DNA from 3 places in the Halomonas sp. LMYGS-3 genome. Region 1 is predicted to be linked to each of the others. Evidence: riboswitches for the same ligand, from Rfam matches in the RefSeq annotation. Region 1 holds a riboswitch; each other region holds the start of a gene.
The links. Region 1 has a riboswitch for thiamine pyrophosphate ahead of tenA (thiaminase II). Riboswitches for the same ligand answer to the same signal wherever they lie in the genome.

Region 1 (15,329 bases):
CCTTCAGCGCCGCGCCGGCGAGGCCGATGTCCACCACCAGGTCATGATCGTCGAGCTCGCGACGCTGGAAGCAGACATCGACCACGTAGGTGGCCCCATGGGGACGCTGGGCGGGGCCGAAGAGCTCGCCGCGGAAGCTGTGGGCGATCATGAAATGGTCGCGAACGGTCAGGCGGTACATGTCGAAGGCTCCCGTGGTTCAAGGGGGGGCGCGGTCGCGTAGCGCAGGCGGTGGCAGAGCGCCTCGCCCGCCACACCCGACAGGCGCGGCATCAGGGCGGGCAGGTCACGAAAGTCGCTCTCGCCGCTGATCAAGGCATCCAGACGGGCATCGCGCAGCAGTTCGAGGGCCAGCGTCAACCGGCGACGGTGGTCCCAGCGCGGTGAACGCGCGGCGGGAAGACGGCCCACCTGGCTCGCGCACAGGGTCAGCCGGCACGAATGGAAGGCCTCGCCCAGGGGCAAGCTCACCTCGTCGTCGCCGAACCAGCTCATCTCCACGACGCGCGACTCCACCCCCGCGAGTTGCAGGGCCAGCCGCAGGCCCGGTGCGCTACCGCTGACGTGGATCACCCGGTCGTTGTCGCCCCGGGCGGTGTCGGGCGTCGCGAACTCCAGCCCCAGGGCCGCGGCGAGCCCGGCGCGACCGGGGACCACGTCCACCAGTTGCACCCGGGTCCCGGGAATCGCCGCACAGAGCCAGGCCACCAGGACCCCCACCACACCGGCACCGATCACCGCGATACGGTCGCCCACGCCGGGCGCGGCGTCCCAGAGGCCGTTGACGGCGGTCTCCATGTTCGCCGCCAGTACCGCCCGGGCCGGTGGCAGCCCCTCGGGCAGTGGAACCACGGCACTCGTCGGCACCACGTAGCGGTCCTGGTGGGGATGGAGGCAGAAGACCTCCCGACCCAACAGCTCGGGCTCCCCGGCTTCCACCACTCCCACGCTGGCGTAGCCGTACTTGACCGGGCCGGGGAAGTCACCGGCCTGGAAGGGGGCACGCATGCGCCGATACTCGCTTGCCGGCACCCGGCCCTGGAACACCAGCGCCTCGGTGCCCCGGCTGACGCCGCTGTACAGCGTCCTGACGCGCACTTCTCCCTCGCCCGGTGCGGCCAGTGGCTCCTCGCGCAAGGCTCCCTGGCCGGGGGCCAGGGTCCAATAGGCGGTGGCGATGGTGTCCGACATCGAGCTGCTCCTGCTATACCCTGTTCCGGCAGGCCGTCCTGGACGGCTTACCTTCTACAATAATGGTACATGAATATTTAAATGCATAATTTAATGCTGCCAAGCGCCTGCCATTGGACTACGTTGAGACTGTGGTTCCGCTGATGGTCAGCATAGCGACAAAGGGCCGGCATCGTCGCCGCCGCCTGCCGGAGATCGCATGTCACGCCTCGCCCCGTTTCAGGACCTCACCCCGGCATCACGGGCCGGGACCGCTGACCGCCTCGTCCTGGAGTTGGCGACGGGGCTCATAGGCCTGCTGGCGGCCGGCGCCATGCTGCGGCTCTGGCTTCAGGCCAGCCCGACCGTGCCGCTGGCGGCCATGGCCACCTATCTCGTGCTCGCCGGGCTGCTCCTGCACCGACTGCCGGACCGTGGGCGCGGGCTGGGCTGGGCCAACCGGGTCACCCTGGCGAGGGGCGTGCTGGTGGCACTGCTGGCCGGCGCGGTGACCGACCCCGAGCTGCTGGCGACGCAGGGCAGCCTGTTCGCCGGCGTGGCGCTGACCGCCCTGCTGCTCGACGGCCTGGACGGCTGGGTGGCTCGGCGCAGCGGCACCACCAGCCCCTTCGGGGCACGCTTCGACATGGAACTGGATGCCTTCTTCATCCTGGTGCTATGTCTGGCACTGATGGTGCTCGGCAAGGTCGGCCCCTGGATACTCGCCATCGGCGCCATGCGCTACGCCTTCGTGCTGGCCGGCCGGCGCCTACCCTGGCTGAACGCTACGCTGCCGGAGAGTCGCCGCCGCCGGGCGGTCTGTGTCTGGCAGGTGGCGGCATTGATGATCGGCCTGCTGCCGGCCGTCGGTGCCACGGCCACGACCTGGCTGGCGGCGACGGCCCTGGCCGGGCTCGCCGGATCGTTCGGCACCGACATCCGGTGGCTCCATCGCCACGCCGGACACGGATGACACCTTCGCTTGGCCGGCCAGCCATGACTCACGAATCCGGAGGACCCACGATGTCCACGACACACCCGATCCATCGCATCCTGAAGTTGCCGGCGGCCGCCGGACTGGCCACGGGACTCGCCCTCGCGGCCCTGCCCGCCGCCGCCGAACCCCATACCTACGAGATCGACCCCGAGCACTTCTCCGTCGGCTTCTTGACCGAACATGTCGGCTATGCGGACTTGCTGGGCATGTTCCTCGAGGCCAGTGGCGAGTTCGTCTATGACGAAGAAACCCGGGAACTGCACTCGGCTCGGGTCGAGGTCGCTGCCGACAGCGTCTTCACCAACCACGAGGAGCGCGACAACCACCTGCGCAGCAACGACTTCCTCGACGTCGACCGCCACGCGACCATCGTCTTCGAGGCCACCGGCTTCGAGGCTCACAGCGACAGCGAGGGCACCCTGGAGGGGGAACTGACCCTGCTCGGCGAGACGCGCCCGGTGACCCTGGACGTCACGCTCAACAAGGCCGAGACCTACCCCTTCGGTCATGAGCAGTACACGCTGGGGCTGTCGGCCCGTACCACCATCGCACGCAGCGACTGGGGCATGACCTACGGCGTCGACAACGGCATGGTCGGCGACGAGGTAGCGCTGATCTTCGAATTGGAGGCACTTCGCCAGTAGTCGGGGGGCTGGAAAGTCGCCGCCAGCCTGCTAGACTGGCTCCGACGCTTGACGGGGTGCCGGTGAATCCGGCTGAGATGGCGCAGGCTGACCACCCGGTCACCACCAGCGCTGGTCCCGTGGAACCTGATCCGGGTAAGCGTGGCGATGCCTTGCCGCACCGCCACGCCCGAACCGGCGTAGGGAATCAGGCGGTGGGCCTTGTCGCTGTCGCCCCACCCCCTCGTTCCCCACCGCCCGCACCCCGGATCGTCATCATCACCGGGGGCATGATGGGCTACCGCTTCACCGATCTGACTGCCGCTTGCCATGACGACTGGCGCGCCTATGTCGAGCACGATTTCGTGTGCCGGCTCGGCGACGGGACCCTCGAGACCGACGCCTTCCGCCACTACCTGCAGCAGGACTACCTCTTCCTGATCCACTTCGCCCGGGCCTACGCCCTGGCCGCCTACAAGAGCCGCACCCTGACCGACCTGCGCCAGGCCCATGAGGGGCTCAAGGCGATCCTCGACGTGGAGCTCGATCTGCACGTAGGCTACTGCCGCGAGTGGGGTATCGGTGAGGAGGCACTCGCCCGACTGCCCGAGGCGCGGGCGACGATGGCCTATACCCGCTACGTGCTCGACACCGGCAACCGCGGCGACCTGCTCGACCTGCACGTGGCGCTGGCGCCCTGCCTGGTCGGCTATGGCGAGATCGCCAACTGGCTGAACGCCCAGGCCTTCACCGTACGCGGTGAGGCCAACCCCTATGACGCCTGGATCGCCATGTACGAGGGCGAGGAGTTCCAGGCCGCCATGGGCGCCGAGATCGCCTGGCTCGACGCCCGCCTGGCCGAGGTGACGCCGGCACGCCTCAAAGAGCTCTGCGCGGTGTTCCGTGATGCCACCCGACTGGAGATCGACTTCTGGCAGATGGGGCTGGATCGCGCATTCTAGCGCCGCTGGTCCTATCGCCACTCGCCCGTTGGCCCTGGTCAGGCCGCCCCCCGGGCGTTACACCGGTGATCGAGCGATCACCCGACCACACGCTTGACGGGGTGCCGTTGACGACGGCTGAGATCATGCCTCTCGCCATGGAGAGACAGCATGGATCCCGTTGAACCTGAACTGGCTAGGACCAGCGTAGGGATCAAGCGACACGCAGCGCGGCCATGCCAGCCACTGCCCCTGTCCTCCCAGCTGTCCTCCCTGACAACGACCCCAGACGTGACAACACCCCAAGGGAGAACACCATATGAGCAAGACCGCCCACTTCCTCGCCGAGACCGCCCGGGTCGACGAGGCCGCCATCCAACCGCTGCCCGGCTCGCGCAAGGTCTATGTGGAGGGCTCGAGACCCGATATCCGCGTGCCCTTCCGCGAGATCTCGCTCTCACCGACCCGCACCTCCGGCGAGGACGAGGAGAACCCGCCGCTGCTGGTCTACGACACCTCCGGCCCCTACACCGATCCCGAGACCACCAATGACCTGCGCCGCGGCCTCCCCGAACTGCGCCGCGCCTGGATCGAGGAGCGCGGCGACACCGAGTTCCTCGACGGCCCCACCTCGGAATACGGCCAGCGCCGTGCCAACGACCCGACGCTTGCTCAGCTGCGCTTCGACCTGACCCGTACCCCGCGCCGCGCCAAGGCAGGCAAGAACGTCACCCAGCTGCACTATGCGCGCCAGGGCATCGTCACGCCGGAGATGGAATTCATCGCCATTCGCGAGAACCAGCGCCGCCAGGCCCTGGGTACGGAAGAAGTCGAACGCATCCTCGGCCACCAGCACCCGGGCCAGGGCTTCGGCGCCCGCCTGCCCGAGGAGATCACGCCCGAGTTCGTGCGCGCCGAGGTCGCTGCCGGCCGTGCCATCATTCCCAACAACATCAACCACCCGGAGTCCGAGCCGATGATCATCGGCCGCAACTTCCTGGTGAAGATCAACGGCAACCTGGGTAACTCGGCGGTGACCTCTTCCATCGAGGAGGAAGTGGACAAGATGACCTGGGGCATCCGCTGGGGTGCCGACACCATCATGGACCTCTCCACCGGGCAGAACATCCACGAGACCCGCGAGTGGATCATTCGCAACTCGCCGGTGCCGATCGGCACCGTCCCGATCTACCAGGCCCTGGAGAAGGTCAAGGGCGTGGCCGAGGACCTCACCTGGGAGGTGTTCCGCGACACCCTGATCGAGCAGGCCGAGCAGGGCGTGGACTACTTCACCATCCACGCCGGCGTGTTGCTGCGCTATGTGCCGCTCACCGCCAAGCGCGTGACCGGTATCGTCTCCCGCGGCGGCTCGATCATGGCCAAGTGGTGCCTCTTTCATCACCGGGAGAGCTTCCTCTATACCCACTTCGAGGAGATCTGCGAGATCTGCAAGCAGTACGACGTCGCCTTCTCACTGGGCGATGGCCTGCGCCCCGGCTCGGTCGCCGACGCCAACGACGAGGCGCAGATGGCCGAGCTCAAGACTCTCGGCGAGCTGACTCATATTGCCTGGAAGCACGACGTCCAGGTAATGATTGAGGGCCCCGGCCATGTGCCCATGCACCTGGTCAAGGAGAACATGGACAAGCAGCTCGAATACTGCGATGAGGCGCCTTTCTACACCCTGGGGCCGCTGGTCACCGACATCGCGCCCGGCTACGACCACATCACCTCCGGCATCGGCGCGGCGATGATCGGCTGGTACGGCTGTGCCATGCTCTGCTACGTGACCCCCAAGGAGCACCTCGGCCTGCCCAACAAGGACGACGTCAAGACCGGCATCATCACCTACAAGATCGCCGCCCACGCCGCCGACCTGGCCAAGGGCCACCCGGCCGCCCAGCGCCGCGACAACGCGCTGTCCAAGGCGCGCTTCGAGTTCCGCTGGGAGGACCAGTTCAACCTCGGCCTGGACCCGGACACCGCGCGCGAGTACCACGACGAGACCCTGCCCAAGGACTCCGCCAAGGTCGCCCACTTCTGCTCCATGTGCGGGCCCAAGTTCTGCTCGATGAAGATCAGCCAGGAGGTGCGTGACTACGCCGCCGAGCACGGCCTCGACGGCGACCAGGAAGCGGTCATGAAGGGCATGGAGGAGCAGGCGGAGAAGTTCCGTAATGAAGGCGCGGAGCTGTACAAGGAGGTATGAGCTCAGCCGGACAGTACGCTGACCGATCGTCACAGGGCCGCCTCATGCGGCCCTGTGTCGTTTCGTGGGTTTCAGGAAAATGGAGGCACAACGACTCCCGACGCAAGACGCCCCCGCCGCAAGCGCGACGAGGGCGTCCTTGTTGGCCTCGGTGAGGCCGGCAGACCCGCCGATCAGAACCGATAGGTCAGACCGACACTGGCAGCGTCGAAGTTGAAGCGGGACTTGTCGAGGTAGCGCATGTAGTCGGCGCCGACCGCCAGGTTGGGGGTCAGGTCGAACTCGGCACCGGCCCCATAGGAGAAGTCGCTCTCGCGATCGACATCGAGGTCCACCTCGGTATAGCCGGCCAGGCCATAGAGGCGGAACTCGTCGGCGAGGGGCAGGATGCCCTTGGCATAGGCCCCCACCAGATAGTCCAGCTCGATCGGGCCATCCGACCCGCCACTACCCAGATGGCCTTCCACGGCGAAGTAGTCGTTGAACTGCGCACCACCACGCAAACGCAGCCCGGTGCCGTCACGATCGGGGGCCCGGTCGCGGTCGAGCTCCCAGAACATGGCGTCGCCGCCGATGTAGCCCTGCATGGCCATGGGCTGCTGGGCCTGGGCGGTGGATGCGAAGGCACCTGCCAGCAGCAGCGCCGCTGAAGCAGAGGAAATGGCAAGGATCTTCATGGTGTACCTCCAATTAGGAAACAGCGTTTCCCTACGCGCAGATCATTCTGGTACAGCTCGAGGCAAGGCGCAAGCCCTATCGGTCGGAGCGCAGTGTGCTAGACGGCACGAGGGCTTCGCCGCGCGACTGGGAGCGGACGGCATGCACGGCTCTCCGACGCACCGCAGGCTGCTGGCAGCCTGTCGGTCCTAACGCTGATCTACTGCGAAACCTGGCCTTTCGGCCAATTTCATTCGATCTGCTTCGTTAAATAGCTCGCTATTCGCCTCATCAGATCGATAAACTTGACTCGAAAACCGTATTTCTCGCGACGATCGGTCAAACCCAACAGGCTAAACTGACGCCCTATTGCCCTTGTCGCTCTGCCTGTTTCCAAGGACTGCCGATGAACGACCCGGTGCTGGTCATCAACTGTGGCTCTTCCTCGATCAAGTACGCCCTGATTCCCACCGCCCCCACGCAGCCGCGCCAGGCCGGGCTGGCCGAGCGCCTGGGCAGCAGCGATGCCCGCCTGCGGGGTAGCGACAGCCGCGGCGAGCCTTTCGAGCGCGAGCTGTCCGGGGCCGACCATGCCCACGCCCTGGCGGCGATCCTCGACAACCTCGAGGGACGGATGCCCGGCGCCGTGGGCCACCGCATCGTCCACGGTGGCGAGCGCTTCACCCGGGCCGCCCGCATCGACGACGAGGTGGTCGCGGCCATCGAGGAGAGCGCCGTCCTGGCGCCGCTGCACAACCCGGCCAACCTCCTGGGCGTGATCGCCACGCGCCGGCTATTTCCCGAATTGCCCCAGGTCGCGGTGTTCGACACCGCCTTCCACCAGACGCTGCCGCCGCGGGCGCATCGCTACGCCCTCCCGGAGGCGCTCTACCGAGACCATGGCATCCGCCGCTACGGCTTCCACGGTACCAGCCACGCCCATGTCAGCGCCCGTGCCGATGCCCTGAGCAGCCTCGAGGGAGGCGGCTGGCTGACCGCGCACCTGGGCAACGGCTGCTCCACCTGCGCGGTGTGGGAAGGCCGCAGCCTCGATACCAGCATGGGCCTGACGCCGCTGGAGGGCCTGGTGATGGGAAGCCGCAGCGGCGATGTGGACCCGGGCCTGCATGCCCACCTGGCACGACGGCTCGGCTGGACACTGCCGCGCATCGACGAGGTGCTCAATCGCGGCAGCGGCCTGTTGGGCCTCTCCGGCCTGACCCACGACCTGCGCGAGCTGGAAGCCGCCGCCGAGACGGGCCATGCCGGTGCGCAGCTGGCCATCGAGGTGTTCTGCTACCGCATCGCCAAGTCGCTGGCGGCGCTCTCCTGTGCCCTGCCCCGCCTCGACGGTATCGTCTTCACCGGCGGTATCGGCGAGAACTCGCCACTGGTGCGCGAGATGGTGGTGGGCCACCTGCCCCACTTCGGCCTCGGCCTCGACCGCGCTGCCAATGCGGCGACGGTATGCGGCCGTGAGGGCCGCATCGACGGCCGCCACCCTGCCGCCCCGCGGTTGTGGGTGATCCCTACCGACGAGGAGGGTCGCATCGCCGAGGAGACCCGACATCTACTGGGGAAATCCGCCCGATGACGCCCCGCGCCTCCTTGGTGCGCCCTTTCCCACTCGCGTCTACCGGCCTAGAGTGGAAGGATACTTCGTTCCAGACGCAGCAGGAGGCACGCCCATGACGGCGCAAGACCGACCCACGGCCTTGGCAGGAAACGGAAGACGCGCCCAGCTATCGCTCTTCGCACGCAACTTCTTCAAGCATCCCCGCATGCTGGGCTCGATCATCCCCAGTTCTCCCTTCCTGGTGCGACGATTGCTCGAACGGATCGACTGGCAGAACACCCGAGTCATCGTCGAATACGGGCCCGGGGTCGGGACCATCACCCGGGAGCTCCTGCGTCACATGCCACCGGAGATGACCCTGCTGGCGCTGGAGACCAACCAGGAGTTCGTCGACTTCCTCCAGCAGTCGTTGCCGGATCCCCGGCTCAAGGTGGTGCAGGGCTCCGCCGAGACGATCCAGGCCGAACTGACCCGTCTGGGGCTGCCCGCCGTCGACTACGTGCTGGCCGGCATCCCCTTCAGCACCATGCCGGCCACGAGCCGCGAGTCCATCCTGATGAACAGCCTCGACGCGCTCTCGCCCCAGGGCTCCATGCTGATCTACCAGTTCTCCTCCAGGGTGTTGCCCGACCTGCGCCGCGTCTTCTCCGACGTGGAGTGCGATTTCGAGCCCCTCAACATCCTCCCGGCGAAGCTCTACTACTGTCGCCCCTGAGGTGGGTGCCCGCCGACCGCATCGACCGGAGAGAGGAGCCGCCCTCAGCTCCTGATGCAACCGGCAACGGGTGATGAGGGCTCGGCTCGCTCCCGGCGGGGCATTCGCCCCGCCAGGTAGGCCATGCGCCCTGCCTCGACCGCCAGCCGCATCGCCCTGGCCATCTGGATCGGCCGCGGCGAGTGGGCGATCGCCGAGTTCATGAGTACGGCATCACATCCCAGCTCCATCGCCATGGCGGCCTCGGAGGCCATACCGATACCGGCGTCGACCAGTATCGGAACACTCGCCTGCTCGATAATCAGCCGAATATTGTGCGGATTCTGGATGCCGCACCCCGAGCCGATGAGCGACCCCAGCGGCATGACGGCACAACAGCCCAGCTTCTCGAGCTCCAGGGCCACGATGGGGTCGTCGCTGGTGTAGACCATGACGTCGAAGCCATCACGCACCAACACTTCGGCGGCCTTGAGGGTTTCGACCACATCGGGATAGAGCGTCTTGTCGTCGCCCAGGACTTCGAGTTTGACCAGGCTGTGCCCGTCCAGCAGTTCGCGGGCGAGCTTGCAGGTCCGGACGGCGTCGCGGGCATTGTAGCAGCCCGCCGTATTCGGCAGCAGGGTATAGCGCCGTGGCGACACCACATCGAGCAGGTTCGGCTCATCGGGGCACTGGCCGAGGTTGGTGCGCCGCACGGCGAAGGTCACGACCTGAGTGCCACTCGCCTCCAGGGCCCGGGCCGTCTCGTCGAAGTCCCGGTACTTGCCCGTTCCGACCATCAGGCGCGAGTCGAAGCGCCTGTCCGCCACCATCAAGGGCGCATCGTCCAACCTTTTCTCACGCATTCCGCATTCCTCATTATTCGGTCTCAGCCACCGCCGATGGCATGCACGATTTCGATATGATCGCCATCGGAAATCCGCACCTTGTCGTGGCGACTGCGTGGCACGATTTCCGCATTCAACTCGACCGCCACGCGCCTGCCCTCCAGCCCACTGGCCACCAGTAGTTGGCGGATAGTCGTCTCCGGGCTCAACCGGCAGCGTTCGCCATTGATCCAGGCCTGCATCAGACACCCACCACGCCGAACAGAATGAACGCCAGCACCAGCACGAGCAGGAACAGGGTTTCGGCCACCATCAGGATGACCGGCTTCCACCCCACGACGGCCAGCTTCTGGAAGGAGGTCTTGACCCCCAGCGCCGCGATGGCCGTGACCAGGCACCAGCGCGAGAGATCCGTCATGCCATCGGCAACACTCACTGGAATCACGCCCAGGCTGTTGATGATCACGAGCACGACGAAGGCGACCAGAAAGCCGGGCAACCTGGGGACCTTGCTCCTGCCCTCGCGGCCTTCGCTATGGCGGAAGAGGAAGGTGAAACACATCACGACCGGCACCAGCATCGCCACCCGCATCAGCTTGACGAAGGTGGAGACGTCCCCGGCCTCCTCCGAGATCAAGTACCCCGCCCCGACGACCTGGGCCACGTCATGGATCGTGCCTCCCAGGAAGACCCCGGCCTGCTGGCCCGTCAGGCTCAACACTCCCGCGACCAGCGGATAGAGCACCATCGCCGCCGTCGACAGCGTCGTGACCCCCACCACCGTGAGAATGGTGTTGCGCTCGCTGTTGGCCCCGCGCGGCATCACTGCCGACAGCGCCAGTGCCGCCGAGGCGCCACAGATGGCGACCGCACCTCCCGTCAGCAGCCCCATGTCGCGATGCAGGCCCATCAGCCTGGCCAGCAGCACCCCCATCAGGATGGTCAGGACCACGCCGGCCACCACCGTGACGATCGGTCCGATACCCAGCGACGTGACCTGTTCGATGGTGATCCGCACGCCGAGCAGCGCGACGCCGAAGCGCAGGATGGCACGAGCCGCAAACTCGATGCCGGCGACACAGCGCCCCTCCTCCGACAGGAAATGCAATGACATGCCGAACAGCAGGGCATACAGCAGCGTGGGACCACCATAGTGGTCGGCAATGAACGTCGTGGCCAGGGCAATGGTGATGCAGATCAGCACACCCGGCATGACCTGACGAAGCCAATCGCTCCCTTGTGGAAACCCTTTCTTGAGCATGGCAGCACCGGCCTTACCGGTCAGTCTGGTCGCATTCTTGCGAGTCATGTCATCACCTTGTTACGCTCGATCATGGCCATACGGGAGCGCCATTCACACTAGAAAGTCCGGCAGTCACGGAAAGAGAGGACACGCGAACCGTCCTCTTCTTCACGACGATGAATAACGCAGGCTGGGGAGCGGGATCCCGATCGGCCGGTTCGTCATTCCCGCAGCGACCCATGCACTGGATACATCAATCGTGCCCATGGCAGAGTATCAGGGTTAGAGCCAGATAGCCCTTCAACGTGAGACCAGACTGTGGCATATCAATGAGATACCGCCGATGTAGCAGGCCGTTAGCCTAAGTACATGGCGGGCATGAGGCTTCAGGAAGCCTTCTCCATGGCGAGATGATCCTCCTTGATCATGTCCGCCGCTTTTTCAGCAATCATGATGGTGGGCGCATTGGTGTTACCGGAGACGATCGCCGGCATGATCGAGGCATCCACCACGCGCAGTCCCTCCAGGCCATGCACGCACAACCGCTCATCCACCACCGCGAGTGGATCATGCCCCATCTTGCAGGTACCGGCCGGGTGATAGATCGTCTGGCTGTGTTGGCGAGCCGCCTCGAGGAGTTCCTTGTCACTCTGATACTGCGTCCCAGGCACGTACTCCTCGGTGATCACCGAGGCCAGGGGGTGCTGTTCGGCGATCCGCCGCGCCACCTTGATGGCATCCACCGCGACCCGGCAATCCTCTTCTGTACTCAGGTAGTTGGGCTGGATCGAAGGGTAGACAGCGGGGTCGGGGCTGGTGATACGAATGGAGCCACGACTCGTGGGGCGCAGCTGACAGACCGATGAGGTGAAGGCCGAAAAGGGGTGTACCCCTTCGGCTGGCTTGTCGGCACTCAGGGGCTGCATATGAAACTGGATATCCGGACGATCGAGTCCTTCTCGAGACCGGGTAAACACACACACCTGGCTGGCGGCGAGGGTCAGGGGGCCGGTACGGGTCAAAAGATACTGGGTGCCCACCGCGAGTTTCTTCAGGGGGTGGCGTACCTCGTCGTTGAGCGTTCGACAACGAGTCTTGAACACTAGGCGGACCTGCAGGTGATCTTGCAGGTTCTCGCCCACCCCCGGCAGCTCGTGCAAACACTCGACCCCTACCTCTTCGAGGTGCTCGGGGTCCCCGATGCCGGAACACTGCAGGATCTGCGGCGAACCGATGGCACCGCTGGCGAGCAGCACCTCGCGGGTGGCCCGCACTCGTTCCAGGTGCTCACCGCAACGATACTCGACTCCTAATACGCGCTTGCCCTCGAGCAGCAGCCGCTGGCAGTGCGCTCGCTTGATGACGGTGAGGTTGGCGCGCTTCAGGGCCGGCCGCAGAAACGCCTTGGCCGTCGAGCAGCGGAAGCCTTTGTAGGAGGTCTGCTGGAAGTAGCCCACCCCTTCCTGGGTCGCCCCGTTGACATCGCGATTCTCGGGAATGCCGGCAGCCTTGGCGGCCTCGATGAACCGCTCGGCGATCTCGCGTCGCAGACGCAGGTCCGACACCTTCAACGGCCCCTCCGTGCCGTGATACGGGTCGGCACCTCGCTCCTGACACTCGGACTTCTTGAAGTAAGGCAATACGGAGGCGTAGTCCCAGCCCGCGTTTCCCGCTGCGGCCCAGTCATCGTAGTCCTCGCGCTGCCCCCGGATATACAACAGACCGTTCAGGGAGCTTGACCCCCCCAGAACCTTGCCACGCGGCCACTGCAGGCGACGTCCATTGATGCCGGCATCCGGATCGGTGAGGTAACACCAGTCCGTCGCGGGATTGTGCATGGTCTTGAAATAGCCGACGGGGACATGGATCCAGGGGTTCCAGTCGGCACCGCCCGCCTCCAGCAACAAGACCTTCGCACCGGAATCCTCACTGAGCCGATTGGCGAGCACACAGCCTGCCGAGCCGGCCCCCACGATGATGTAGTCAAAGGCTTCTTGCTTGTATATTGTTGATTTCATGGCAATAACACCAATATCGATACGTTATGTCTCGTTAAGATTGGATCAGAACCATCGGACTGTCAATAATGGTATTTTTTGTATCGAAATATCTTGTAAAATCACCAAGACCGTCCTACCTTGAGATCGTTCTCCTCATTTTCACCACTCAGTGAGGCGAGGAGTCTGGCAAACGCCACACACCATCCCATCACAAGTCCAATCACCAAACGCGGGAGCCCTGCTCATGAAATCACCGATTGGTAATGTATCTCGCCGGGATTTTCTGAACATCTCGGGACGCTTCGGCCTGACTTCTACCCTGATCGCCGCCTCCGGGCTAGGCGCTGGCCTCACCGCCAGCAGCCTGGCCAGGGCCGCGGAACAGGAACAGCAGCGCCGCTACCAGACCGAACCGAAGTTCCAGCTGCGCTTCGGTGCCTCAGGTTTCAACGAGCGCAACCTCGACATCCAGAAATCGGGACAGCTGTTCTTCGCACGCGACCTCGAGGAGCGCACCAACGGTGCGATCCGCGTGGAGTTCATGGGGAGCAACGAGGTCTGCAACCAGCTCGACTGCGTCAGCAAGGCCCAGCAAGGGATCGTCGATATCTTCTCTGCCTCGACACAGAACTCCGCGGGGGGCGCGCCCTACCTCAACATCCTCGACTTCGCCTATATGTTCCCGAGCGTCGCCTCGATGTTTCACTTCTTCTACGACAAAAGGAGTGAGACGCTCCTTCGCGAACCGCTGCGCCAGCGACACAACCTGCAGTTTCTGTTCACCCACTGTGACCTGCGCGGCCTCATGCTCGGCCTGAAGTGGCAGGACGAGCCACTCGTTACCAGTCTTGAGCAGCTTCAGGGCACCAAGAACCGTGTCACCGGGACGCAGCTCGGGCGCATCGCCATGGAGCAGTTGGGGCTGAACCCCGTTCCCGTGGCCTGGGAGGAAACCCTGGATGGGCTGCGTCAGGGCCTGCTCGACGGGGCGGAGACCTGGATGAGCGCAGTGGCCTATGCGGGCATGGCTCCCGTCGTTTCCCAGGCGGTCGATCTGAGGTTCTTTGCAGGCACCGAGCATACCGCGATGAACCTCTCCAAGTTCGAGAGCCTGGGTAGCGAGCTTCAGGAACAGGTCATGGAATCGGCCTACTGTGCGCAGGTTTTCACCCATGGCATGAACGAGGCGGGTCGCTACCAGATTGTCGGCGCCACCGAGCACCCGGCCGCGGGTACCGTGTTCGCCGAGCACAACGTCCGGGTCGCCCCGCTGACCGACGAGATCCGTGCCCAGGCCGAGGAACTATGTGCCCCGGAATTCAATCCCGAGCCGTGGGAGCAGTGGCGTGAGCGCCTGAACGCCTGGGCAGGTGACGTGGATATCTACAAGGAAATTCACGGCATCGCTCGAGAGATACCCCGTGACATGGCAGCAGTCAATGTCAAGCCTCAGCGCTGGTGGAAGGGCTGAACCGGAGGCTCATCATGGCAAACCACAATTACCAACAAACCCAACCAGCCACGATGTGGCTGGTTCCCCTACGCTGGCTCGATGAGAACCTGGAGAAATGCATCATTCTGCTGTCCTACTCCGGGATGTCCGGCATCATCTTCGTGGAGGTCATCCGTCGTTTCTTTTTCAACCTTCAGGCCCCCTGGAGCACCAGCATACCCGTGCTGCTGTTCCTCTGGCTGACCTGGTTCGGCGCCTCGCTCAACGTCAAGAATCGAACGCACTTGTCGCTCAATGAGATCCGCATGCGCCTGCCCTATACGGGCCAGTTCATGTGCCTTGTCCTGGATGCCGTACTGTGGATCGGCTTCGGCATCATGGTGATCAATTTTACCATCGATCAGGTACAACTGGCCTACAACAACTTTGCCATCGTCCCGGGCACGGACAACATCATGCAATGGTGGTTTTACCTGGCGACACCGGCCGCCTGGGTGCTGATCATCTATCGTGTTCTACAGAACCTATTCGCTGACTGGCAACGCTTTCGACTGCGCAAGCCTTTCAACCTCCAACCCTCGATAATGGATTAGGAGGACAGATCATGACAGACGGTCTCCTTATCGGCCTGATCACCACAGGCGTGACGCTCTTCTTCCTGCTCGGTGTACCGATCTTCCTGGTCATCGGGCTATGGGTGGTCGGCACCAGCCTGGTCATCGACTTCACCCTGGCTAACATCGGTGTGACCCTTTTCCAGGGCCTGAGCTTCTTCGGCCTACTCGCCCTGCCCCTGTTTATCCTCACGGGTGACCTGATCAATGCGGCAGGAATTGCCAAGCGGCTCTCCGATTTCTCCTACTCGGTGCTCGGCTGGCTACGAGGCGGCATGGGGATGTCGACACTCGGCGCCTGTGG
Region 2 (4,649 bases), on a different contig from region 1:
AACCGGGTGCCCTCCTTGCCGGTGATCTTGGCCACCGCCCCCTCGGGCGCCAGGTTGCCGTAGAGGATGCGCAGGTGGCTCTCGGCCTTCAGCGGTGCCTCGAGCGGGGCGATGATCGCCTGTCCCTGGGGATAGGGCGCCACCCCGGCCAGGTTCTCGGCGAGCGTCTTCCCCGTCACCGTCAGGCAGTCGCCGTGCAGCAGGCCGGCATCGAGCAGCGTCTTCATCAGCGGCTGGATACCGCCGATCTCGACCAGTTCGCTCATCATGTAGTGGCCGCTGGGGCGCAGGTCGGCGAGCACCGGCACCCGCTTGCCGATGGCGGTGAAGTCCTCGAGGGAGAGCTCGACCCCGATGGTGCTGGCCATGGCGATCAGGTGCAGCACCGCATTGGTCGAGCCGCCCAGGGCGATCACCACGGTGATGGCGTTCTCGAAGGCCTCGCGGGTCATGATGTCCGAGGGCTTGATATCGCGCTCGAGCAGTTCGAGCACCGCCGCGCCCGCGGCTTCACAGTCGTCACGTTTCGCCTGCGACACCGCGTTCTGTGCCGAGCTGCCCGGCAGGCTCATGCCCAGCGCCTCGATGGCCGAGGCCATGGTATTGGCGGTGTACATGCCGCCGCAGGAGCCGGGCCCGGGAATCGCCGTCTCCTCGATCTGCTTCACCTCGATCAGGTCGAGATCGCCGCGGCTGTAGGCGCCCATGGCCTCGAACACCGAGACGATATCGGTGTGGCCCTCTCCGGGCAGGATGGTGCCGCCGTAGACGAAGACGCTCGGCCGGTTCAGCCGCGCCAGGCCCATGAGGCAGCCCGGCATGTTCTTGTCGCAACCGCCGATGGCCACCAGGCCGTCGAAGCCCTCGCAGCCGGCCACCGTCTCGATGGAGTCGGCGATTACCTCGCGCGACACCAGCGAGTACTTCATGCCTTCGGTGCCGTTGGCGATGCCGTCGGAGATGGTGATGGTATTGAAGATCACCCCCTTGCCCCCGGCCCCGTCGGCCCCGTCGCTGGCGCGACGCGCGAGTTCGTCGATATGGCTGTTGCAGGGCGTGAGGTTGCTCCAGGTCGAGGCGATGCCCACCTGGGGCTTGGTGAAGTCGCTGTCGGTGAAGCCCACCGCGCGCAGCATGGCGCGGCTGGCGGCCTTGCCGGGGCCATCCACCACCGGCGCGGAGTGGCGGCGACGGGGATCCTGCGGCGTATCGCTCATGGGGCGGACTCCTCTGGTCGATCGGGGTTGACCTTCAGAGGGTGGCTGGCGAAGGCCGGCCTGGCAACCCGCCCCGCCGGCGATGGCCTCAGCGGGAATGGACGGCGTCGTGGAAGGCCCGCTCCTGGACCACGGTGTCGCGGAAGCACTCGGCCATGCGGGCGAAGGCGGCGTCATCGAGCGCCTCCGCCTCCTCGTCCAGGCGCCGACGCAGCCAGTCCACGAACTCCTGAAAGGCGGGGTTGTCGTGCAGATCGATCCACTCGCCCATCAGTGGATGCAGCCCGTCTATGCGGGTCACGCGCAGCGCCCACTCGAGGTAGACCCACTCGGTGACCACCAGCACCGCCAGGATCTCGGCGTAGTCACCGCCCTGGCCGGTGACGTGCAGCAGCTCACGGAACGCCCGGGTCTGCGGCAGGTAGATCGGCGCCTCGCGCTGTGACGCAGGCACATCGAAGGCCTCGAAAGTGCACTGGAAGGTGCTGTTCTCGTCGCTCGTCAGCATGCCCATGAACTGGCCCAGCACCACGCGGTCGGCCATGCTCGGCGCGCGGCCGATAGCGTGGCCGATAAGCGCGGTGAAGGGGTCGACGAAGCCGTAATCCTGCACCATGTAGGCGGCAAAGTCGTCACCCGCAAGCCGCCCCTCGGCCAGGGCGTCGAACAGCGGATGGTACACCGTGGCCGACCAGTCTGGCTCGCTGATCTCGCGCAGCCAGTCGGTGATGCGCGCCGATGCATGTCCGGCGGCCCAGGCGTTCCAGTCAGAGCGTGTCGTCATCAGGCGTCTCCCTTGCTTGCCAGGTGAAATTTCGCCCCCGGGCGCAGCCAGGCGATCAGCAGGCTGGCCAGGGTGGAGGCGACCAGCGCCCCCAGGAACGGCGCCAGGGTCGGGATGCTGTCGGGGAAGCTGGCCGCCAGCACCCCAGCCGCCAGGCTGCCCTGGGCGATCCAGCCCGGCACCACCGCGCCGAGCAGGCCCGCCACCCCGCCGGCCACCGCCGCCAGCGGACTCATGCGCCGCCACAGCCCCAGCAGCACCGGCACCACAATGGCCGCGCAGAGCAGGTCGGCGATCAGGAACAGCCGCAGCACCGAGAAGCCCTGAAGGGCCACCCAGATCACCGGCGCCATCAGCGCCACCGTGACGAGCCGCGCCGCGCGTACCGAGAGCCCGCGCCTCCCGGAGCTTGCCACCGCCATGGAGGCGATGGCGTTCTGCAGGGTGTCCACGCTGGAGGCCACCAACGTTACCGCCAGCACCAGGGCCGGCAGGCCCAGCCAGGCCGGTGCGGCGGAGAGCAGCGCGAAGAAGGGAATCGGCGGCTCGCCCAGCGGCAGGGCGTGCATGGCGGCGAGCATGCCCAGCCCGCCGATGGCCATCACCACCAGCAGGCTGCTGGCCCCGCCCAGCAGCGCCCCGCGTCCCAGTGCACGGTCATCCTCGGCCGCCCAGATACGCTGCCAGTAGCCCTGGTGGAAGAGGTTGGCCGCGGTGACCGCGATCACCAGGGTCAGCGCCACGGAGAGCGCACTGCCGGTGGGAATGGACGGCATCACCGCCCCGGCCGGCATGGGCGGCAGCCACCACCAGGCCACGCCGCCGACCAGCACCAGCAGGGCCAGCAGCAGCCAGGCCTGCCAGCGATCGGTGGCCAGGCTCGCTCTCAGGCCGCCCAGGGTGGTGTAGACCAGGGTAACCACCGCCACACCGAGGATCACCAGCGAAGGCGGCACGTCGGAGAGCAGCGCGGCGATGGCGCCGATGGCGGTCAGCTCGGCGGCCAGGAAGATGGCCATGTAGGCTACGGAAACGAAGGAGACCCAGCGCCGCACCCCGGCGCCATAGCAGGCCTCGGCGAACTCGCCGATGCTGCGCCCTTCCGGCAGGTGGCGTCGGATGGCCGGGCCATAGAGCCCCAGTATCAGAAACGGCAGCGACGAGCCGATGGCGTAGCCGGCCAGGGCCACCGGGCCGACGAAGGCGCCGATCTCCGGCGGGGCGAAGAGGATCCAGGCACCCATGCTGGAGGCCAGGAACGACAAGCCGATGGCCTGCGCACCCTGGGAGTTGCGAGCGGTAACGTAGTCATCGAGCGGACCGTCGGCCCGGCGGGCCCTCAGGCCGAGAACGGCAAAACAGAACAGCGCCGCGCCGAGCACGGCAGACGTCAGGTAGGGCATGTCGCGCTTCCTCCGCCGGTGTGAACCGGATCAGGTTCCAGGGTCGGTGCCATGTGGCGCCCTCTCAGCCCCGACCCGAGCAACGCGGCGGGACTCCCCTGGCGACAGTGGATGTAAACTCGTGAACGAACCTCAAGTTATGGCCACAAGGGCCGACATAACGCTCGACCCACTAGAATGACACAACGCCACCGGATTTCGAACGTCCCCCTCGCAGGAAACCGCTCATGCCGTTTACCGAAGCCAAGGAACACGCCCCCGGGCGCCTGCACGCGATCTTCGCCGATCCCTACTCCGCCTTCGACAACCTGGTCCCCGAACGCTATCTGCACCTGCGCGTGGCCGTCGACGCCCTGATCGGCCGGCCGATGGCCGAAAACCGGTTAACGGTGCGCGTGATCCACGGCTGGGAGAACGGCTACTTCGAGCCCGCCGATCTCAAGCACAGCGACCATCGCGTCGGCTCCCTGAACGACCTGCGCGATGTCGCCACCCGCTATCACCGGGCCTTCGAGGCACAGCAGCCCCTGCCCCGTGACGATGCCTCGCTGCTGGCCGAACCACTGGCCGCCGCCATCGCCGCCGCCGAAGCCCGGGGCCAGGCGCTGGACGGCGAGACCCGCACCAGCCCCGCCCGCTGGCCCACCTTCGCGCGGGGGCTCACGCTCTACACCTTCTTCAAGGTCTATCACCGCCTCACCTATGGCGAGGACGACGCCTACCGCTCTGTCCACTGCGAGACGCCCGATGGCCCCCGCGAGATCCACGAATTCCACCTCGAGGAAGGCGAGTTCGCCGTGGTCACCCCCGCCGATGGCGCGACCGGCGACAGCGTGCTGCTGCTGCACGAGAGCCAACTCGCGCCGGTGCTGCAGCTATTGGAGGAGTGTACAAATCCACACTTTTGATTAGACTGATTTGATGTACTGTTTCAGCTCGAGGTGGGCAGATTGCTGAATAATGACGAGATAATACGACAAGCAGCGTTTTCACGATTGACCAGGATTGTTCAAGAATTTGGATACGATGTGCCCTGGAGAGCGATAGCAGAGCCAGTGCCCATAGGTAATGACTCGTTCCTACTTGCCAACCTAGCACAGGGAATTTTCAAGCCGCGCCAGCTACGGCGCGGAATACTTAGCATTAAAACCGTCATTCGGAAGAATGGCGCATCAAGTAAATATCCCCCGGCAAAGCCGGGGGCTTTATTTTGTTAGCCCCTCAAAGGGGCAAGAATTTGAGCCG
Region 3 (4,649 bases), on a different contig from region 1:
CGGCTCGTTCTGTGTATCCAGAGCGACTCATCCCGGGTCCAGGGCCAGCAGCAGGCGCCTCTCGCCCAGAGCAGGCCGGGGGCTGCGATGCACCAGGCCGCGTCCCTCGTTGCCGATCCAGCCGTCGCCCTTGAGCAGTGCCAGGTCGCCTGCGCCGAGCCGCCCGATCGCGGCGGGGTCGGTGACGATTTCCGGCTTGTCGGCGCGGGGTGCACCCAGGCCGGCACGATCGACGGCGTGCTCGGGCAGCCACTCGCTGCCGGGGCCGGCGTAGGTGGTCACCAGGCGTACCGCCAGGTTGTCGACATGGAAGCGTGGGCACATGGCCTCGTCGAGGAGGCGCAGGCGGATGCCGATGGTCTCGGTGTCGAACAGGAAGGCCAGGGCACTGGCGATGGTGCCGATATCATCCAGCAGGGCCGTGGCCTGATCGGGGGCCGGCAGGTGCCGCCGCAGGTCGGCTCGCATGGCCTCGCCGGGAGCCCCCCGCCAGCGCCAGTCCAGCCGGGCATCGGCAGTCAGCTGGGCCGCCACGCTGTCACGCAGGGGCTTCGGCAGCGTGCGTTCCATGACGGCGAGGGTGATATCCTCCTCGAAGATGCGCGGCAGCACACCGATGTCGTCTCCGTAGGCCCAGTGCGGGTAATCCGGGGGTCGGGGAAGCGGATCGTTCGGTGTCATGGGAAGCGGGGCGGCCATAGCGAGCTTCTCCTCGGCAGAAGATAAAGGTTACTATATAACATAACAAGTGTGCTCTCGGACAATACCCGCAGGCAGCGTCATGGATATGGCATCCTCACCACGGCGTCCACGGATACCCGTGACCGTCATCACCGGCTTTCCCGGCAGTGGCAAGACGACGCTGCTGAACCAGCTGGTTCGGCAGCCCGCGATGCGAGGCGCCCTGGTCGTGATCGATGAGTCCCCCGATATCGGGGGAGTGGTGAAGACGAGCGAGGGCTGTCTGTGTCACACGCGAAGCGGTGATCTGGGCGATACGCTGCGCGAGGCCATTGCGCCGGGGGGCCGGGAGGGAAGCTGGCCCTTCTCCCGAGTGATCATCGAGACCGCCGGACTGACCGACCCGACACCGATCCTGCAGACCCTGACGGGCGATCCCCGGCTGGTCGGCCGCGTGCGCATGGATAGCCTGGTCTGCCTGGTGGATGCCGCCAGCGGACTGTCGACGCTTCGGGCGCACCGTGAATCGGTACGCCAGGTGGCCATGGCCGATCGCCTGCTGATCAGCAAGACCGACCTGGTGGATGAGGAGGGCTTCTCGCGCCTGAGCCATCGGCTGGCCCGGCTCAACCCGGCGGCCGAGCAGATCCAGGTGGCCAACGGCAGGCTGGAGGCCTCGCTGGTCAGCGGTCCCCATCCCGCCATGACCCTCCGCGCAACCGCTCGGCGGCATGCCGCAGCGGCCGAAACGTCATAGGGATTGCCATCGGCGACCCGACGGTTGCCGTTTGTCTGCTAACGTCCTAGCCTGTCGTCATGTTCACGCCCCGCTGGCCCGCTCCGGACCGGCGGGGTGGTTTTTTGTGTCATCGGGAGGTCGTCATGTCGCCGTCGTTGAAGGGGATCCTGTTCATGTGCGCGGGTGTCTTCTGTCTGGCGCTCGGCGACGCCATCGCCAAGTGGCTGGGCGAGGTGCATTCGCCGCTGCAGATCATCTTCTTCCGTACCCTGGTGTCGCTGCCGCTGATCGCGCTGCTGGCACATTTCGGTGGCGGCCTGCGCAAGCTGCGCACTCGCCGGCCCGGCGTGCACCTGGTGCGTGGGCTGATCTACACCGGGACCATGGTCTGCTTCGTGCTCGGCCTGACCCTCTTGCCGCTGGCCGAGGCCACGGCCATCGCCTTCGTGGCGCCGCTGTTCGTCACGCTGCTCTCGGTGCCACTGCTCGGCGAGCGAATCGATCCGCCGGTGCTGGCGGCCTCGCTGGTGGGGTTCGTCGGGGTGCTGGTGGTGGTGCGCCCGGGCGGTGACGCCTTCCATCCCGGGGCGCTGGCATTGCTCGGCGCGGCGGTCTTCTATGCGCTGATGATGATCACCGCCCGGCGCTACGGTGGTCGCGAACACCTCTGGGCCATGGTCTTCTACATGACCCTGGTGCCACTGGTGATCACCGCGGTGTTGCTGCCCTGGGTGTGGCAGGCGCCACACGCCTGGCACTGGCTGGGGTTTCTCGGCTCGGGGATCGCCGGGATCGGCGCCACCGCCTTCATCACCCTGGCGTTCCGCTTCGCACCGGCAGCCATCGCCGCCCCCTTCGACTATACCGCCATGCTCTGGGCGGTGCTGCTGGGCTGGTGGTTCTGGGGCGAGATGCCCGATCTCTGGGTCTTCGTCGGCAGTGTGCTGATCATCGGCAGCGGCCTGGCGATCGCCTACCACGATCGCCGCACGACGCTGAAGCGTCGCCCCTCCTCCTGATCGCGGTCAGCGCGGCGGGAAGAAGGCCCGCGCCGCGGCCTCGGGGTCCGGCGTGCCGCAGATCGCCGAGATCACCGCCAGGCCCTGGGCCCCCGCCGCCAGTACCGCAGGGACGTGCTCGGCCTTGAGGCCGCCGATGGCCACCGCGGGCAGGGGGCTCGCGGCGACCAGCGAGGCCAGGCCGTCGACGCCCAGCGGCGTGGCGTGGTCGTGCTTGCTGGGCGTGGCGAATACCGGCCCGAGGCCGAGGTAGTCGAGGGGGCCAGGATCGAGGCGAGCGAGTTGCTCGTGGGTCTGCACCGAGAGGCCGAGTAATGCCCGCTTGCCAAGGACGGCGCGGGCGAGGGCCACGTCACCGTCATCCTGCCCCAGGTGCAGGCCGTCGGCCCCGGCGGCCAGGGCCACCTCGAGGCGGTCGTTGACGATCAGCGGTACGCCGCTGCCGGCCAGGGCGGCCTTGAGGCGGCGTGCCTGGTCGGTCAGCTCGGCGTCGGAGGCGTGCTTGTCGCGCAGTTGCACCAGCGTCACGCCGCCGCGCACGGCGGCAACCACCGTGTCCACCAGCCCGCGGTCGGCGCAGAGGTCGGGGTCGGTGACCAGGTAGAGCGAAAGATCGAGTGGCATGCAGTCCTCCCGGCCGGGAGGTGCAGGCAAGCGGAAGGCAGGCGCTGCACGACTCCCTACGCCGGCATTATCCGGGTCAGGTTCCAAGGGTGCGTCTCAGCCACGGCACTCTGTCGCCGTGGCGCCCCTGTCGTCGACTTCCTACTATCCACACCCGCCTGCCTCCTGTAAAGCGCCCGGGCTCAGGCCGCCTCCTCCCTCACGACCGCGACGCGCTGCTGCTCCCGGTTCCACTTGCCCTGCGGCTTGTCGAGGTACTGGAAGTATTCGTTGGTGAAACTGCCCTGGGTACAGGCATAGCGGTAGAGCACGGTGTCCAGGCTGTGGATGTCCAGCACCCGATTGAACACCCCGGGACCGGTCATGTCGAAGACACCCCTGATCGTGTTCGCCTCGATATTGGTGTTGATCGCCCGGATCACGGCCGCCAGCTCGGGGGTGTGGGGTTCGCTGGCGATGAAGAAGTTGTTGAGGGTGTCGCGCTTGGTGCGGATGAACAGCGACGACCGATCGGGCCCGAGCAGGCGCCCGAGTGGCCACGTCAGGTGGGCGTCGATATCCAGGTAGACGCCGCCATGGGCCTGCAGCACCAGGACCCGCCAGAAGTCCGCCTGGGCGGCGCCGATCTGCAGCCGGGAATAGTTTCTGAAGGTGTGTTCGGAATAGTGCTGCCTGATGAAGTCGGCGCGGGCCTCGGTGATCATGAAGCGATATTCGAAGCCGGGCGCCATGAGGCGGTTGAACAGGTAGTTCAGGTAGACCGGCAGGGTCACGCGGTCGGTGAAGTTGGTCTGCCAGAGGATGCGGGGAATGGCGGTCGGCCGCCGGCTCCGGATCCAGGGGGCGGCCTTGGCCGGCAGGGTGAAGCGCTTGTCGGGGAAGACGAAGTGGAAGGCGTAACACGCGAGCTTGAGCAGGTTGGCAACGAGCTTGATCAAGCGGGTGGTCAGCAGTCTATGCAGCGGCTTCATGGGGATGCCTATGGTGTCGGATTCGAGAGCGGCGCGCAGAGGAATTGCGCCGCGTACCGGCTCCATCGTCCGGGGTGAAGCTTAAGGCTGACTTAAGAAGAGATGATGATCCGGCGTCAGTTGCGTTCTTTTCGTCGCGGCAGGATGGCCACGGCGCGCAGCCCCCGGGCGGGGGCGTCTTCCAGCACCAATCGCCCGCCGTGGCGCTGCAGAAGCCGGTCGACGATGGAGAGCCCCAGGCCGGCACCCGCGCTCGGGCCAGCCCGGTGGAAACGCTCGATCACCCGCTGGCGCTCCTCGGCCGGGATGCCGGGCCCCTGGTCGTCGACGTGCAGGGTGACCCGGTCATCGCCCGCCGACAGCGTGATCCGGATCGTCCCGCCATCGGGGGAGTGCTGCAGGGCGTTGCTCACCAGGTTCTGAATCAGGGTGTCGATGGCACCGGGTTCGACCCGCAGCTGCCAGTCGGCGCCCTCGTCGGCGTCCAGGCATATCTCGAGGCCGCGCTCGGCAGCCAACGGCGAGAGCTTGGTCAACGCCTCCCGGGTCTCCTGCAGCAGGTCGCCGTCGCGTCCGGTCTCGGTGGCGTCCTCCTCGGGGTCGAGGCGAGCCAGG

Region 2: it holds a riboswitch for thiamine pyrophosphate, as region 1 does, so the genes downstream of both, AC5W54_RS15090 (sodium:solute symporter family transporter) here and tenA (thiaminase II) in region 1, are expected to answer to the same signal.
Region 3: it holds a riboswitch for thiamine pyrophosphate, as region 1 does, so the genes downstream of both, thiE (thiamine phosphate synthase) here and tenA (thiaminase II) in region 1, are expected to answer to the same signal.

The regions. Positions count from the first base shown of each region.
Region 1 is NZ_JCAKFQ010000018.1:17,258-32,586, reverse strand. Features, by position in the region: gene AC5W54_RS15705 (6-pyruvoyl trahydropterin synthase family protein) at 1-181, opposite strand, end outside; gene AC5W54_RS15700 (zinc-dependent alcohol dehydrogenase) at 169-1,191, opposite strand; gene AC5W54_RS15695 (CDP-alcohol phosphatidyltransferase family protein) at 1,391-2,143, shown strand; gene AC5W54_RS15690 (YceI family protein) at 2,194-2,811, shown strand; TPP riboswitch at 2,854-3,015, shown strand; gene tenA (thiaminase II) at 3,084-3,752, shown strand; TPP riboswitch at 3,840-3,962, shown strand; gene thiC (phosphomethylpyrimidine synthase ThiC) at 4,051-5,940, shown strand; gene AC5W54_RS15675 (porin family protein) at 6,114-6,617, opposite strand; gene AC5W54_RS15670 (acetate/propionate family kinase) at 7,004-8,191, shown strand; gene AC5W54_RS15665 (class I SAM-dependent methyltransferase) at 8,286-8,888, shown strand; gene AC5W54_RS15660 (thiazole synthase) at 8,933-9,733, opposite strand; gene thiS (sulfur carrier protein ThiS) at 9,757-9,957, opposite strand; gene AC5W54_RS15650 (YeiH family protein) at 9,957-11,024, opposite strand; gene AC5W54_RS15645 (GMC family oxidoreductase) at 11,345-12,976, opposite strand; gene AC5W54_RS15640 (TRAP transporter substrate-binding protein) at 13,203-14,429, shown strand; gene AC5W54_RS15635 (TRAP transporter small permease) at 14,444-15,004, shown strand; gene AC5W54_RS15630 (TRAP transporter large permease) at 15,016-15,329, shown strand, end outside.
Region 2 is NZ_JCAKFQ010000016.1:91,477-96,125, forward strand. Features, by position in the region: gene ilvD (dihydroxy-acid dehydratase) at 1-1,217, opposite strand, end outside; gene AC5W54_RS15085 (TenA family protein) at 1,306-2,001, opposite strand; gene AC5W54_RS15090 (sodium:solute symporter family transporter) at 2,001-3,404, opposite strand; TPP riboswitch at 3,394-3,514, opposite strand; gene AC5W54_RS15095 (hypothetical protein) at 3,632-4,312, shown strand.
Region 3 is NZ_JCAKFQ010000014.1:2,338-6,986, reverse strand. Features, by position in the region: gene AC5W54_RS13795 (ABC transporter substrate-binding protein) at 1-31, opposite strand, end outside; gene AC5W54_RS13790 (DUF1826 domain-containing protein) at 28-699, opposite strand; gene AC5W54_RS13785 (CobW family GTP-binding protein) at 821-1,438, shown strand; gene AC5W54_RS13780 (DMT family transporter) at 1,564-2,439, shown strand; gene thiE (thiamine phosphate synthase) at 2,446-3,063, opposite strand; TPP riboswitch at 3,100-3,202, opposite strand; gene AC5W54_RS13770 (glycosyltransferase family 32 protein) at 3,246-4,034, opposite strand; gene AC5W54_RS13765 (ATP-binding protein) at 4,151-4,649, opposite strand, start outside.